One region of the Arthrobacter sp. TMP15 genome, then DNA from elsewhere that is predicted to be linked to it. Evidence: riboswitches for the same ligand, from Rfam matches in the RefSeq annotation. Region 1 holds a riboswitch; each other region holds the start of a gene.
The links. Region 1 has a riboswitch for S-adenosylmethionine ahead of AAFM46_RS05050 (bifunctional o-acetylhomoserine/o-acetylserine sulfhydrylase). Riboswitches for the same ligand answer to the same signal wherever they lie in the genome.
Positions count from the first base shown of each region.

Region 2: another riboswitch for S-adenosylmethionine. It lies ahead of AAFM46_RS03320 (hypothetical protein); the one in region 1 lies ahead of AAFM46_RS05050 (bifunctional o-acetylhomoserine/o-acetylserine sulfhydrylase).
Region 3: another riboswitch for S-adenosylmethionine. It lies ahead of AAFM46_RS00770 (DUF1737 domain-containing protein); the one in region 1 lies ahead of AAFM46_RS05050 (bifunctional o-acetylhomoserine/o-acetylserine sulfhydrylase).
Region 4: another riboswitch for S-adenosylmethionine. It lies ahead of AAFM46_RS11785 (aminotransferase class V-fold PLP-dependent enzyme); the one in region 1 lies ahead of AAFM46_RS05050 (bifunctional o-acetylhomoserine/o-acetylserine sulfhydrylase).

Region 1 is NZ_CP154262.1:1,161,291-1,165,285, forward strand. It holds gene AAFM46_RS05045 (Tex family protein) at 1-1,177, shown strand, start outside; SAM riboswitch class IV at 1,463-1,580, shown strand; gene AAFM46_RS05050 (bifunctional o-acetylhomoserine/o-acetylserine sulfhydrylase) at 1,657-2,979, shown strand; gene AAFM46_RS05055 (homoserine O-acetyltransferase) at 2,989-3,995, shown strand, end outside.
Region 2 is NZ_CP154262.1:746,355-750,349, forward strand. It holds gene AAFM46_RS03305 (VIT1/CCC1 transporter family protein) at 1-884, opposite strand, end outside; gene AAFM46_RS03310 (hypothetical protein) at 1,037-1,180, shown strand; gene AAFM46_RS03315 (lipoyl domain-containing protein) at 1,282-1,524, shown strand; gene AAFM46_RS03320 (hypothetical protein) at 1,545-1,829, opposite strand; SAM riboswitch class IV at 1,843-1,954, opposite strand; gene AAFM46_RS03325 (sodium:solute symporter) at 2,047-3,570, opposite strand; gene AAFM46_RS03330 (helix-turn-helix domain-containing protein) at 3,721-3,995, shown strand, end outside.
Region 3 is NZ_CP154262.1:174,198-178,192, forward strand. It holds gene AAFM46_RS00760 (O-succinylhomoserine sulfhydrylase) at 1-780, opposite strand, end outside; gene AAFM46_RS00765 (rhodanese-like domain-containing protein) at 843-1,235, opposite strand; gene AAFM46_RS00770 (DUF1737 domain-containing protein) at 1,232-1,492, opposite strand; SAM riboswitch class IV at 1,584-1,704, opposite strand; gene AAFM46_RS00775 (Pr6Pr family membrane protein) at 1,817-2,452, shown strand; gene AAFM46_RS00780 (aminodeoxychorismate lyase) at 2,449-3,339, opposite strand; gene AAFM46_RS00785 (DUF308 domain-containing protein) at 3,349-3,960, opposite strand.
Region 4 is NZ_CP154262.1:2,633,914-2,637,908, forward strand. It holds gene aroA (3-phosphoshikimate 1-carboxyvinyltransferase) at 1-114, shown strand, start outside; gene rsgA (ribosome small subunit-dependent GTPase A) at 118-1,236, shown strand; gene hisN (histidinol-phosphatase) at 1,320-2,135, shown strand; SAM riboswitch class IV at 2,223-2,336, shown strand; gene AAFM46_RS11785 (aminotransferase class V-fold PLP-dependent enzyme) at 2,381-3,793, shown strand; gene AAFM46_RS11790 (class I SAM-dependent methyltransferase) at 3,867-3,995, shown strand, end outside.

The DNA.
Region 1 (3,995 bases):
GGTCTCAGAAGCGGGTGCCTCGGTTTACTCGGCGTCCGCGCTGGCTAGTGCTGAGCTGCCGGGTATGGATGTCACCCTACGCGGAGCTGTTTCCATTGCCCGTCGCCTGCAGGATCCCTTGGCAGAGTTGGTTAAGATCGATCCGAAGTCCATCGGGGTGGGTCAGTATCAGCACGATCTCACCCCTGCCAAACTTGAACGCTCCTTGGGCGCAGTTGTTGAGGACTGTGTGAACGCTGTGGGTGTGGACTTGAATATGGCTTCACCTGCACTCTTGGCCAGAGTGGCGGGGGTGGGGCCGCTTCTGAGTGAGAACATTGTGGCTTACAGGAACGAACATGGCCCTTTCGCCAAGCGGCGGGACCTGCTCAAAGTGGCCAGGCTCGGACCGAAGGCCTTTGAGCAGTGTGCCGGATTCTTGCGTATTACCGGGGGAGCGGAGCCACTTGACGCCTCTAGCGTGCACCCTGAAGCGTATGGTGTGGCACGGAAAATTCTTGGTGCGGTGGGGGCTTCGGCAAAGGATGTGACAGGCGGGGTTGTTGGTGCCGCAACGGTGAACCCGGCCGACTTCGTTGACGGCAGCTTTGGGCTGCCCACTGTGCAGGACATTGTTGCGGAGCTGCAAAAGCCCGGCCGTGACCCCCGGCCCCGCTTCGAAACGGCAACGTTTACAGATGGCATTGAAAAAATCACCGATTTGCTCCCCGGCATGATCCTTGAGGGAACAGTGTCCAATGTTGCCGCATTTGGTGCCTTCGTTGACATTGGTGTGCACCAAGACGGACTTGTACATGTCTCAGCCATGAGTAATTCCTTTGTGTCTGACCCGCACACAGTGGTTAAATCCGGCCAAGTGGTTCGCGTGAAGGTCCTTGAAGTGGAGCCCGAGCGTAAGCGTATTTCCTTGACGCTGCGCCTGGATGACACAGCCGCCAAGTCTGACACCAGACCTGATGGCAGGCCTGGAGCCAGATCAGGAGCCAGAAACCCTGGGGTCAGAAACCCAGGGGCCAGAAACCCAGGAGCCAGAAATCCAGCCGGCACATCCGAGGCTGGCGCTACTGCTCAGCCTCGAGGACATAAGCCCAAGCCCAACTTGGCTCCGGGGGCAGCTCCGAGCAGCGCAAACACGGCTATGGCCGAAGCGCTCCGGCGCGCAGGTTTGGGAAAGTAGCAGGGGCAGGAGCAGGAGCAGGAGAAGGAACAGGGGCAGGAGCAGGAACACTAGCAGGAACACTAGGAAACGAGCAATCCCCAATCCGTTAAGCAGCTCGTGCGGGTGTTTTGGGCAAACACCCACAGGAGCTGCTTAAACGATTCGGGCGGTTGTTGCCCGAAAAATCTCTCACTAGTTCAGTGAACTTCCTCTTATCGCCCAAAAATCAAGCAAATCTTCGCAAAAAGTCACAAACCGGTCATAATCTTGCGATGATGCGGGGATTCTTTCACACTGGATGTAGGTCATGAGTGTCAGCTGATAGCCCCGGCTTGCTGACCGGCAACCCTCCATCCGCGGTGGGGTGCCCCGGGTGAAGACCTGGCACCGAACCGACCGGTTTACGGTGCAAGCGCGGGCCATAGATTCCAAGGCCCTTCCGAGCCGTATGCGCCGGAGGGTTTCACGGACGGCCCCTAGTATGAAGGAACCCATCCATGAGTAACGGTTGGTCATTTGAAACTCGTCAGATCCACGTAGGTCAGCAGCCGGATGTCACAACTGGTGCACGGGCATTGCCCATCTACCAGACCACCTCGTTTGTCTTCCCGTCAGCGGAAAGTGCCGCCGCACGGTTTGCTCTGACTGAGCTGGAGCCAATTTACACTCGTATTGGCAACCCCACCACCGATGCCGTGGAGCAGCGGATTGCCAGTCTTGAGGGCGGAGTTGCGGCGCTGCTGCTGTCTTCTGGCCAGGCGGCAACCACCCTTGCCATCCTCAACGTGGCCGACGCCGGGGATCACATTGTTTCCAGCCCCAGCGTCTACGGCGGCACTTTCAACCTACTGGCCCACACGCTGAAGCGACTCGGGATCGAGGTAACCTTCGTCTCCGATCCAGACAACCTGGATGAATGGCGTTCCGCTGTGCGTCCGAACACCAAAGCATTCTTTGGTGAAACTGTCTCCAACCCCCGCCAAGACGTGCTTGATTTGGAAAACATCAGCACCATTGCCCACGAAGCAGGCGTGCCGCTGATTGTGGACAACACCTTGGCTACTCCATACCTGCTCCGACCGCTGGAATGGGGTGCCGATATTGTCATCCACTCAGCTACCAAGTACTTGGGCGGTCATGGTACTGCGATTGGCGGCGTCATTGTTGATGGCGGCACCTTTGACTTTGCCGCCAATCCTGAGAGGTTCCCGGGATTCAACACCCCGGATGAGAGCTATAACGGGCTGGTCTACGCCCGGGACCTCGGCGTGGGGTGTGCACTTGGGGCAAACCTGGCTTTCATCCTCAAGGCGCGAGTGCAACTGCTTCGCGATCTCGGTTCCGCTATCTCCCCGTTCAATGCTTTCCTCATCGCCCAAGGCATTGAGACACTGAGCCTGCGCGTTGAGCGCCATGTCAGCAACGCCGTGAGTGTTGCGCAGTGGCTTGAAAGTAATGCAAATGTTGAGGCTGTTGCCTATGCCGGCATCCCATCGAGCCCGTGGTTTGAGCGCGGACGCAAGTACGCCCCCAACGGCATCGGTGCCATCATCTCCTTTGACATCGTGGGTGGAGCGGAAGCCGGCCAGCGCTTCGTTGACGGCTTGGAACTTCACTCCCACGTTGCCAACCTTGGCGATGTCCGCTCCCTGGTTATCCACCCGGCGTCCACCACCCACGCGCAGCTTTCACCCGAGCAGCAACTTGCCGCCGGAGTGCGCCCGGGCCTGGTGCGACTGTCTGTGGGGCTGGAAAATGTTGCTGACATCATTGCCGACCTTGAGGCAGGGTTTCGCGCTGCTAAGTCTTCCGTGAGCTGAGTGAGCCATGTGAGTCACGTGATGAGAGGGGCAGGGCTGGCGAACGCAGCTCCAACAGATGCGGAAACCAGTTCAGCGGGGCGCGCCGGGAGTTCCTTCTCAGCTGCCGTTGGCCAGGGCGGAGGTGTACTGCGTTCGGTTCACATAGGCGCTCTGGCACTTGAAGCAGGGGGGGCATTACCGTCGGTAACAGTGGCCTTTGAAAGCTGGGGAACACTCAACGAAGCGGGTGATAACGCGGTACTCATCCAGCACGCACTCACGGGAAGCACCCACGTAAGCCGGGGTGACTCCGAGGAGGACGGCTGGTGGGAAGGCCTGGTTGGACCCGGTGCCGTCATTGATACGGACAAATACTTTGTTCTCTGCGCGAATATGGTGGGGGGCTGCTACGGAACCACGGGACCCTCCAGCATTGCCGGGGACGGGAAGCCCTATGGTTCCCGCTTCCCATTCATCACCATTCGGGACTCCGTCCGTGCGGAAGCCAGTTTGGCGGATAAACTCGGTGTCACTTCCTGGCATGCTGTCATTGGCGGTTCCATGGGGGGCGCCCGAGCTTTGGAGTGGGCGCTCACTTACCCCGAGCGGGTGCAGCGCTGTGCCGTGGTTGCCTCGTGCGCTGCCAGCACTGCTGAGCAAATCGCATTTGCCCAGACTCAAATTCTGGCTGTCCGCCAGGACCCGAACTTCGCCGGCGGGGACTATTACGACGGCGCGGCTCCCACCATGGGACTGGGGCTTGCCCGCCGGATCGCGCACATTACCTACCGCAGTGAAACTGAGATGGATTCGCGCTTTGGCAGAAAGGCCCAGGACGACGGCGGCACCATCAGCCACGAGCGGCTCGGAGCGCTCGCTGTGGGCAGGTACCAGATCGAAAGCTATCTGGACCACCAAGCGCATAAGTTGGCGGGCAGGTTCGATGCCAATAGTTACATCTCTATTACTGAGGCGCTCATGAGCCACGATGTAACCCGGGGTCGTGGCACACTTGCGCAGGCGCTGGCAGTCGC
Region 2 (3,995 bases), 410 kb from region 1:
AGGATGGGAATGACAGCGCCTGACGCAAAGAAGCAGAAACTTGAACTTGCCGCGCCCCAGGCCGTACCCAGAGTCTGAAGTTCCTGTGCTGATTCAACATTTTCGGTGGAGGCGGACAGGCTTGGATCACAATCACAGGCTAGTTCGCTGAGGCGTTCGGCAGCCCGGTGTTCGGCAGCTTCGCGTGTCATGCCCCTGGCTAAATAAACAAGCACAAGTTCATTATTTTCCAGGTCAAGCGATGACGCTGCTGTGAGGGTGATCTGAGTTGGCGCTGACGCGTCAAGCATTTCCCGCTGAGAACGCACGGACACAAATTCTCCCGCGCCCATGGACAATGCCCCTGCCAACAAACCGGCAATACCGCTAAAGAGCACCACTTGGCTGCCAACTCCGGTGGCCGCCATGCCCACCACCAGCGACAGGTTGCTAACGAGCCCGTCATTGGCGCCAAAAACGGCAGCCCGAAAAGAACCGGAGAGCCTGGTGCGGCCCCTGGCGGAGAGCCCACGAATTACTTCTTCATGGATTGACTCATCGGCTGCCATGGCATCAGTGGCGTCAGCATCGCTTGCGTAGGGTGATCTTGATTCCGAACGCTGCGCTAGGGCAAGCACAAATACAGAGCCGAAACGGCGGGCCAGAAAACCCAATACTTGGTTGCGATTTGAGGAACGCCTAGGGGGGCCAACATGCTCGCCGAGTAAGTCCAGCCAGTGTTTCTCGTGGCGGCCTTCCGCTGTGGCCAGCGCCAGCAGGATCAGCTTTTCTTCACCGTCACGGCGCTTGGCCAGGTCGCGGTAGACGGCAGCCTCGGCGCGCTCATCGGCCAAATACTGGCGCCACCGCTTGATCTGCGCTGGTGTGGGGATAGGTTCAGACACGTGGGCGTACTCCTTAAAGTCAGCCCTTACTGTAGCCCGGATCCGGGCTGATTTCCGGCCGGTAGTCCTAGCGAAAAAGTTTCGGGATCCCGGAAGTTACCCCCACAAGAAACAAATTATAGAAAGTATTTTCGTGCAGTTGATGCAACGCCATGGGACTGGCTTGCAGGGTGGCCCTCTTCATCGCCGGGCTGGTCAAGTCCAACGCCGGCATGATGGTCATGGCATCAACCATTAGTGCCGGCTTGGGCGCGAGCTGGGCAGCAGCAGTAACCGCAGCGAAGAACAAGAAATAGCTCCGCACGCCCCGCCATTACTTTCGGCTGTGAACTCGCATAGGCTGTGATGCCAATGGGCCCCGCGCATCGGGACCACGGTTCGAAAAGGCGGTAGCGAAGTGAATGAAGTCCTCTTTCCCATGATGACAGGAGATGCAACTGAGCCTGGTGTGCTGGCAACCTGGCACGTTGCAGATGGTGAGATGGTTGCTGAAAAACAATTACTCGCCGAAATCGCCATCAATAAGATCGACGCCGAGATTTACGCGCCCGCCGCTGGCACGGTGAGGCTGCGGGTAGCAGAAGGCGATGAAGTACAGCAGGGATCAGTCATCGTCAGCATTGAATGGCCAAACCCCTAGCGTTATGGGTCACTGGCGGCTTAGTGTGCTGTGAGCCCAAAGCCTATCCGGCGCCCGGCTTTGACCCGAGTCTGTGCAACTGTGATCACCAGGGTGCCTATTTCCGGAATCCACTGAGCCGGGCGGACTGCGTGGGCCAGCGCATTGGCCAACTCTTCTGGGGCCGGACACTGATAGCGGTGGTAGCCGCCGGGCGTGGCGAAGGTGACAGAACCCAGAATAACGTCCACGGCGGGCAGAACCGAGATGCCGGAAGGGCGTGTGGGCGGCTGACGTGATGCGGGGACTACGGAGGTAGCAATCATGGTGGATGCCTTTGGCTTGCTCTTACCCGCGAAGATTTTCCGCCGGTCACTTCCTCATCCGAACCACCCTTGAAGCATGGGGAAGGTGCGCGATAAGTCGGAGCTTGGCATCGCATCTCATGAAGCTGGCTCCAGACTACCGCTTTAAAGTACGACGGCGGCAGGTGAGGTAATAAATGTTAGTCACCAACCGCCGTCGTACTCTGGAGAAGAGCTGTTACTTCTGTAGCTGGGCGCCTACTTCATCCGAGTTGGTGTCTGTGACGGCTGCGGCGAGTCGGTCATCCCAAGCCTTGCGAATGTGATCGGGTGTGCGCGGGGTCAGCAGGGAGACCACAACATAAACAAGCAATGATGATGCCAAGCCAATGTAGATGGGCTCGTTGGCGTAGATTCCGTCTTCGCTGAAGATGACTCCGGTGGCGAACAGCACCAGCATGGCAATGGTGACTACGCTGCCAACTGCCATTGACCAGGCAGCTCCAAGACCGGTACCGCGCTTCCAAACAAGGCCGCCGATGATGGCAACGAGCAGACCGCCAACCAGAATGTCGTAGGCGATTGTCAACGCGAAGACCACGTCGTTGACCACAATGGAAATCAAAACCACGAGGACACCCAAGCCCAGGACGTAGGCACGGTTGGCGTTAACATCGTGCTCCGGGTTGGCCGAATCTGAGGTGTCAATTTTCTTGCCGAACCAGCTGGCAACGTAGGGGACAACGTCTTTGCGGGCAACTGTCGCTGCGGCAATGAGTGAGCCGGATGCTGTGGACATCATGGCGGCCACAGCCGCGGCCATGACGATGCCACCAATGCCCAGGGGCAGTAACTGGGTGGCGACTTCTGCGTAAACAACATCCTTGCCCAGGTTGGCAATGTCAATGGTGGGCAGCGCAACAAATGCTGCCATTCCGATCAATGCGCCAGCAATACCGTAAAGGATGCAGTAGATACCGGCGGTGGCACCGCCCCAGCGGGCAACTTCGGGGGTGCGGGCGGTGAAGACGCGCTGCCAAATGTCCTGACCGATGAGCATCCCCAGGGTGTAGACCACAAAGTAGGTGATGATTGTTTGGACGCCGATTCCATCCCACTGGAAGAAGCTCGCATCAACGCGGTCACGGATGCCGTCAAGGCCGCCTGCCGCGTTCCAAGCGAAGGGCAGCATGAGCAAGAAGATACCCACGGTCTTGATGATGAACTGAACCTGGTCAGCGAGGGTGATTGACCACATGCCGCCAATCGTGGAGTACAGCAACACAATCGCTCCACCTACAGCGATAGCCAGCCAGCGGTCCCAGCCGAAGAGGACCACAAAGATGGTGGCATAGGCTCCTGTAGAGGTTGCCGAGATCATGATGGTGTAGGCGAGCATGACTATGCCTGAGAACTTGGTGCTCTCTTGACCGTAACGCAGGCTGAGCATCTGTGAGACTGTGTAGATCTTCAACTTTTGCAGGGTGGGGGCAAATAGCAGGCTGAGCAGTAACACGCCAACACCGATGGCAATGACCAGCCACATACCGGAGATGCCGAACTTGTAACCGAGGCCCACGCCTCCTACTGTGGAGGCGCCACCGAGCACCACGGCGGCCATGGTTCCTGTGTAGAGGAATGGTCCTAATCGACGGCCGGCCACCAGGAAGTCGCTATTATTTTTGGTCCGCGACTTTCCCCACCAACCAAAGGCCAGCATGGCCACCAAATATAAGACGACTATGGCAATGTTTAAGTCCATGTGATGCTCCAGAGTGCGAAGTAGTAGTAATCCCCCGAAATATTGCCTCTTAAGCAACACTTGTTGTCTATTAGGCTAAACTGTGACTGCAGTTACAGTCAAAGTGCAGCTTGAGAGCAAGCGGCAGCCGTGGTGTCAAAGGAGCCGCTAATGAAAGCTTTGCACGTGGAACCAAGTACCGGTCCCGTTGCCATTGGATCGCGCATTCGCGCCGCTCGCCAGGATCAGCGACTAACGATTGAGCAAGTGGCTAACGCGACGGGACTGACAAAAGGGTTCCTTAGCAGGGTCGAGCGCGATCTCACCTCACCAAGTGTGGCCTCCCTTGTGACGCTGTGCCAAGTTCTCTCAATTTCCATTGGCGAACTTTTCGCAGCCCCGGAAACCCACTTGACGCGTAGGGGAGAGGGCCCGCGCATCTCCTT
Region 3 (3,995 bases), 990 kb from region 1:
CAGCCCCTTCGTCAACACCCAGGCGTTGAAGGCAGATAATGCCGGTCCGGTGTGGCGCATCAGGTTTTTGACGGGGCCCTGGATGAATTCCTGGGTACCTAAGATGGCGCCACCCAATACCCGGCCCTGGCCATCAATATGTTTGGTGCCCGAGTACACAATAATGTCAGCACCAAAGTCCCCGCAGCGTTGTAGGAGAGGAGTGGCGAAAACGTTATCGGCCACCACCTGCGCACCGGCTGCATGGGCAAGATCGCACACAGCCGCTACATCGATGATTTCTTGCATGGGGTTTGAGGGGGATTCAAAGAACACAGCTGTTGTGGGAACCGAGAGGGCGGTTCGCCACTGATCCAAATCGGGTCCGTCAACAAACACGGTCTCCACTCCCCAACGCGGCAGCAGTTCGTTAAGGATGACAAAGCAGGAGCCAAAGAGCGAGCGTGAGGCAACCACGCGGTCCCCGGCCGCCAGTAATGCACCCAAGGCGGTGAATACAGCAGACATTCCCGACGCCGTCGCAAAGCAAGCTTCTTTACCTTCCAACAGTCGCAGCCGTTCCTGAAAGGTGGCCACTGAGGGGTTCCCATACCGGGAGTACACAAACCTCTCCGTTTCGCCGGTGAAAGCGGCTTCTGCGGCTTCCGCCGATTCATACACAAAGCCGGAGTTTAAAAAGAGGGCTTCGGAGGTTTCTTGAAAATTGCTGCGGTCAAGGCCGCCCCGTACGGCTTGGGTGTCCTCTGCCCAGGTGGCTGCGTGCTGGTTAAAGTTGCTCAATTATGTATCCTTGGCTTTCGCTGGTGGTCTCTCAGTGGCGTGTCATAAAGTGCGACGGCGGTTCAGCGCCAGGGTAGTTGTTGGTTCTTCCAGCCGTTGATCACCCTGTCGCCGTAGGGGTCGGGGACGCCTTCGAAGCCTTCCAAGACGTTGTACGCCGTGTAGCCGACGGCCGTAGCAGCCTCGGCAGCGGCAATGGAGCGGGCGCCCGAACGGCACAGCACCACAAGGGGTGCCTGACGGGGTACCGCGGCCTGTAGCTGCGCCAAAAATTCGGGGTTGTGGCTGCCGTCGGCAAGGTTCCATTGGATAAAAAGCGGCTCGGTATTAAGGGCGGAAGTATCGGGAACACCAATATGCTCCCATTCACTGCGGGTGCGCACATCCAACAGAACAGCGCCGGCCGCCACATGCTCCCATGCTGTTACCGGCGGCAAATCCCCTGCGTAGCTCATTTGATGACCTCTCCATGAAGTGCCAACTCTGTATCCAGCTCGTCTATTGCCGTGGCCACTGCGGCGTCACTGGTGGCAACGGCCTGCGGGAGGATGAGCGCTTGGGCGCAGATCACGGAGCTGCCATCGAAGGTGAGCGCAGGACCCCCGTGCAAAACATAGCCCTCATCCAGGGCCGTTGAGATGCGCTCACAAAAGGAACGGTCATCGGGACCTGTAATGAGCCTGTAGGCCAAGCTGGATGGGTCAGTGGACATGATTTCTCCTCATTGCAAATGGCCGGAGGGCTGCAAGGGGGAGCTGTGCAGGTAGTTAGAAACTGAGCTCCTAAATACACGCTGCAAGTTACGTCCACGCTTGCAAACTTAAGCCGTTGATAGCTTGATTTGCCGAGTATTCACCTGAGGCACCCCGCCGGAAAGAGGGTTGCCGGCCAGCAAGTCAGGGCTTGACACTGGCACTCATTACTCACTTTGAAGCTAACACACCGATCCCTTGCCAATACTAAAAACTGGGAAGTGTGGCGGAACATGACGGCTGCGCTACAGACACGCGGCCCACTGTACTGGCACTATGAAACCATGACTTCGCACCGCACATTTGCTGCTATCCGCTTCCTGTTTGGAGCGGTGGCCCTCACCGCCGTAGGAATCCAACTGGGCATCCATGCCGGCCACGGCTTCAGTGTGCTGAACTTCTTCAGCTACTTCACCAACCTCTCAAACATCTTCGCCGCCGTCGTCCTCGTTGTAGAGTCCGTGCTGACGTGGCGCGGGAAAGAATTAGGCCCGGTGTGGCAGCTGTTGCGCTGTATTTCGGTGGTGTGCATGGCGTTGGTTGGTATCGTTTTTCAGGCGCTGCTGCGCGATGTGGATTTGGGTGCGTTACTTCCATGGATCAACACATGGCTGCACTATGTGATGCCCGTGGTTGTGGTGGCAGACTGGCTGATCCAACCGCCTCGCCAGCGGATTCCCTTGAAAAGAGTTGGGATCGCCATGGTGTTCCCGCTCGTGTACCTGGCGTATTCGCTGATTCGTGGGGCGGCTACCAACTGGTATGCCTACCCGTTCCTGAACCCGGACGACGGCGGCTACGGTGCAGTTTTGTTGACCTGCCTGATCATCGCGGTTACTTTTGTGATCATGAGTGTGTTGATGATTGCGCTGGGAAACAAGCTGCGTCCCGCTATTGCGCCCGTCGCTAGTGCCACCTAAAGGGTTTTTGCCAATAGCTCCCCAAGTTCGGTGCTCAGTTCTGCCCGGATCTTGGGGGTACCAATTTCCGTGCCATCGATCGTATTCACCGGCGCCAACAAGCGCAGGCTGGAGATGAGCCACACCGCGTCTGCATCGAGCAAATCCGCTGGGGCAACGGGGCCGTATCCCAACTCCCATCCGGCGGACTTTGCAGCAGCAAAAAGTGCCCCTTGGGTGGTGCCGGGCAAAATACCCGTGTCTAAGTGGGGTGTGATGAGTCGTTTGATGGGCGCACCGAATTCATCTGTAATGTGGGCCAAAAGCACCGACGATGTTGGGCCTTCCAACACCAATCCGTCTGAGCTGGTGAAGATCACGTCATCAGCACCTTGCTGGTGCGCATACCGCAGGGCTGCCATGTTGAGCGCGTAGGAGAGTGTTTTAGCGCCCATCAGCAGCCACGGTGCGCGGGCGGCAATCTGGCTGTCGTAGCCACGCTCCAAGAAAATAACGTCCAAACCTTGGGCCCTTTGTTGCGCCAGCTTTGGCGAAATTTCCGAGACTTGCACCCAAGCGGAGGCGGTGTTGGCTCCCTCGGGGCCACGCGTGGCTACCAGTTTCACAACGGCTTGGTCGGTGGCGCCAGCATAGGCCTGCAACGCCGTCGTAATTGCCGCCTGCCATACCTTTGCCGCGGGTATCTCTAAGCTCATGGTGTTCGCGGATACGGCAAAACGGTCAAGGTGCGCCTGAATTTTGCGCGGGACACCGTCAATGGCTAGGAGGGATTCGAAGATTCCATCTCCCCTGGTGACGCCCTGATCCGTGGCCAAAATGGTGGGCGAGGCGGCGTCCGCCAACCGTCCTGCCGGATGGGCGGGGTCCAAAAATACCAAAACTGTCATGTTCGGAGTTTAGCGGGTGTGGGTGATTTTCTTGCCGAACGTTAGCGCCCTAACCAGACCAACTATGCCCAGAATGATCAACATGATGGCAGTCATCAGCAGCAACCACATGGCCGTCCAAGCGGGAACCGCCAGCACCATGATTCCCGCTAGGACACTGATGACGGCAAAGACTATGGCCCAGAGACGGGTGGGGCCCTTGCCAGCTTCGGCCATAGCGATGATGCCCTCGAAGATCCAGCCGATGCCGATCAAGATGACAGTGAACACCAAAAGGGCTTCGCCGGTGGCGGCAGAGTTCCGCAGGGCGATGATGCCTGCAACCATAACGAATAGACCGAGCAGGATATCTAAGACGCGCATGCCTGCGGAGAGGCTGTGGCTGAAAATTCCGAGCGCTACTTTCACGCCTCCGGTGATGAGAAAGTTGATGCCAAGGAAAATGGCCACGACAGCCAACGTCTTGGTGGGCCAGAGCAAAAGCAGCAGACCTAGGACCAGGGCCACTGCGCCGCTGATGGCAAACGCAATACGCAGTCCCTTGACCGCTGTTTGGGTAAGCCTGTGCGGATCAAGAGCAAAGACGTCGGTGTTGCTGTGGGGGCTGTCCGTGCTACTCATGACGGCGCTTCTTTCTGCTGTTGAACTGCACTTTA
Region 4 (3,995 bases), 1.5 Mb from region 1:
GTTGAGAATATTGCCACAACTGCCAAGACCATGCCCGAGTTTCCAAATATGTGGGCGGCCATGGTGTCGCAGACCGCTGTTGGAGTCGCCGCGGCGGTTGAAACAAAGGCATAGAACATGGCACGGGATTACAGCAACTGGGATGAATCTGATGTCCGGGTCAGGGCAAATAAGAAGGGCAGCCGGCCAAGAACCAAGGACAGACCCGCCCACGAGGATGCAGTCATTGGCCGGATCGTGACGGTTGACCGTGGCAGATACACGGCCATTGTGGACGAAGATTTACCCACTGAACGCATCCTCATTGCCGCGCGGGCAAGGGAACTTCGCCGCAATCCAGTGGTGGCCGGTGACTTTGTTGCGCTGGTAGGCGATGTGACGGGCAAACCTGACACGCTGGCCCGGCTGGTCCGTGTGGAGGAACGCCGCACCCTGCTGCGTCGAAGTGCCGATGACACCGACCCCGTGGAGCGGGTGGTGGTGGCCAACGCCGATCAGCTTGTGATTGTTGTGGCAGCGGCCAACCCCGAACCCCGCACCGGATTTATCGACAGGGCGCTGGTTGCCGCCTATGACTCAGGCATCTCTCCCCTGCTCCTGATCACCAAAACCGACATCAAGGATCCAGCCGAGCTGCTGGCCAACTACGAGCACTTGGAAATGACTGTCATTATCAGCCGAACAGCTGCCGATGGCGCCTCGGGTATTGACGCCCGCAGCGACGACGGCGACTCCGCTCTGCTTGCCGGCGGTGCTGTTGCCCAGCTGCATGGCTACCTTGACGGCAAGGTCAGCGTGATGGTGGGTCACTCAGGCGTCGGAAAATCGACCATGGTCAATGCACTGACCGGTTCACAACGAGCCACCGGTGGCGTGAATGCCGTCACGGGCCGTGGACGGCACACATCCTCCTCAGCCTTGGCACTGCAGCTCCAAGGCGGCGTACCAGGGTCATGGATCATTGATACCCCAGGCATCCGGTCCTTTGGTTTAGCCCATGTGAATCCGGACAGAATTTTGGCCGCCTTCCCTGACTTACAACCCGGCACCGACAACTGCGAACGGGGCTGCAAGCACAACAGCGTAGCCGTCAATTGCGGCTTGGACCCCTATGTGGCTGCAGGGTTTGCCGGTGACGCCGGAGGCGCCCGCCTTGCTTCCTTGCGCCGCCTGCTAGGGACAAGCGATAGAACTGAAGGCCGTGCCGAGGCGAAAGAACTGGGCAGCATAGAGTAACTCTTTGGCTGCCTCTGCTTTTGGGGTCGCTGCCACTACGCGTCATCCCGGATTTTTCTCTCACTACAGATAGCGTGAAGCGTATGACGATCGCACCCCAAACGTATAACGATGACCTTCGCCTGGCGCATGTTCTTGCAGACAGCGTGGATTCGCTGACCATGTCCCGTTTCAAGGCCCTCGATCTGAGAGTTGAAACCAAGCCTGACCTGACACCTGTGACCGATGCGGACAAGGCTGCCGAGGAGTCCATCCGGAGCCAGCTCTCCAGAGTGCGCCCACGCGATGCCGTGTTGGGCGAGGAATTTGGCAGCAGCGGGCATGGGTCACGACGCTGGATTATTGACCCCATCGACGGCACCAAGAACTTTATGCGCGGCGTCCCGGTCTGGGCCACACTGATTGCCCTGGTTGAGGAAGGCGTCCCGGTTGTGGGCCTTGTCAGCGCCCCGGCACTGGGTAAACGTTGGTGGGCGGCTCAGGGCACAGGAGCTTACATGGGCAAATCCCTTGCCGCTGCAACACGCATCCGGGTCTCCAACGTCGCGGAGCTCAAGGACGCCTCCTTGTCCTACTCGTCTCTGACAGGCTGGGCGGAGCGCGGCAACCGCGACGAGTTCATCTCACTTACCGACGACGTCTGGCGTACCCGGGCCTACGGCGATTTTTGGTCTTACTGCATGGTGGCCGAAGGCAGTGTGGACATTGCCTGTGAGCCCGAACTGAACCTATACGATATGGCCGCACTGGTTCCTATCGTCACAGAGGCCGGTGGCCGCTTCACCTCTTTAGAGGGCGCAGACGGCCCCTTTGGCGGCAATGCCCTGGCGACCAACTCCATTTTGCACACCGAGGTGCTGCGACGCTTGAATCCCAATTGGGATGACTTGCTGGGTTAACTTTTCGAGGTTGCGCAGGTGAGTGCGGCGCTTTATGTAACGTAACAAATGCACTATCTGATTTCTTGGGCTAATCTCTTGTGCATAGGTCACGAGTGCCAGCGCTAAACCCCGGTTTGCTGGCCGGCAACCCTCCTTTCGCGGCGGGGTGCCCCGGGTGACGACCTGGCCAGACCGGAACGGTTTTGGCAAGCGCGGACTGCTTGGCACCCCCCCCAGGCGTCCTTCCGTCGAAGGAATCCTTGATGAGCAACGCCCTGTTGGAAAAAAACTCCCTCATAGAATCGCCGTTGTTGCCCGTTGTGGGTGATGAATTGCAGGCTCCCCTGATCCACGGCGGGCATGTGCGCTACGCCAACCTTGACTACGCAGCCTCCGCACCGGCCATCAACGAGGTAGCGGCCCACTTGAACGAGGTGCTGCCCTATTACGCCAGCGTGCACCGAGGAGCCGGCTTCGCCTCCCAGGTCAGCACCTCAGCTTATGAGAACGCGCGGAGGATTGTGGCGGATTTTGTGGGTGCACGCTCTGATGATTTGGTTATTTTCACCCGAAACACCACAGATTCGTTAAACCTTTTGGCAACGTGTGTGGAAAGCGTCTTGAAGCGCCTCGGGTATGCCGATGGCCGCTCCAACCTTCACGGTGAGGTGCTTTACCTGGACATCGAACACCATGCCAACCTGCTGCCATGGCAGGGCCTGCCACACCGTTCCGTTGTGGCGGCCGACAGCATCGCCTCGACCTTGGCCCGGGTAGAAACACAATTGCGTGCAGGTAATGTGCTTCTGCTGGCGGTTGCTGGCGCCTCCAACGTCACCGGGGAAGTCCTTCCCGTGAACGAGCTGGCCGCCTTGGCACACCGGTACGGGGCGCGCATTGTTGTGGACGCCGCTCAGCTGGCACCGCACCGCCGCATTGATCTGTCCGCTAGCGGAATCGATTACTTGGCTTTCTCCGGGCATAAACTCTACGCACCTTTTGGGGCTGGAGTGCTGGTAGGACGCCGCGACTGGCTCGATGCCGGCACGCCCCACCTGGCCGGCGGGGGTGCCGTGAAAGAGGTTCGGCTTGAATCCGTCACCTGGACCGATGGCCCTGCCCGGCATGAGGCCGGCTCCCCCAATGTTTTGGGCGCCGCCACACTGGCCAAAGCCGCGGCTATTTTGGGCTCCCTTGACCCCTTGGACTGGCACAACCACGAACAACTCCTGCGCAAGCACCTTGTCACTGGCCTGAACAACATAGCGGGTGTTAATGTTCACTCCCTGTTCAGTGATGCGCACTCGCACCCAGACTGCGGCAGCATCGGCGTCGTCAACTTCTCCATTACCGGGTACGACGCCGGATTGGTCGCCGCGTACTTATCGGCAGAACACGGTGTGGGTGTCCGTGACGGTAAATTCTGTGCACATCCGCTGCTCAACAGGCTGGGACTTCCATCAGGCTCGCTCCGGGCCAGTTTTGGGGTGGGCTCACGTGTGGAGGACTCTCAGCGACTCCTTGACGGCATCACGACCCTCCTGCGTGATGGCATGTCCTGGGACTACGTGATCGATTCCGGCCGGTGGGTCCCGGCAAACGATAACCGTAGCTATCCTGACTGGGCGCCCAACACCCCCGGCACAGCAGGTGCGGCTCCCTGCCTGACCGACTAGCCCGGTAGCGTCCGGCTCTGAGCCGGACGCGGTAAAGTTATACGCCACACAGCACAACATTTCAGGAGCGGTTATGGCAGGGATCGGCGGACCCGTTTTTGACGCCGAACGGCGCCAGAGTATGGCAGCGGCATTCCTGGAGGGCGGTGGCAGGTATCACAAGGTCCGGCCCGGTTACCCGCCGGAATCCCTCGCGTGGCTT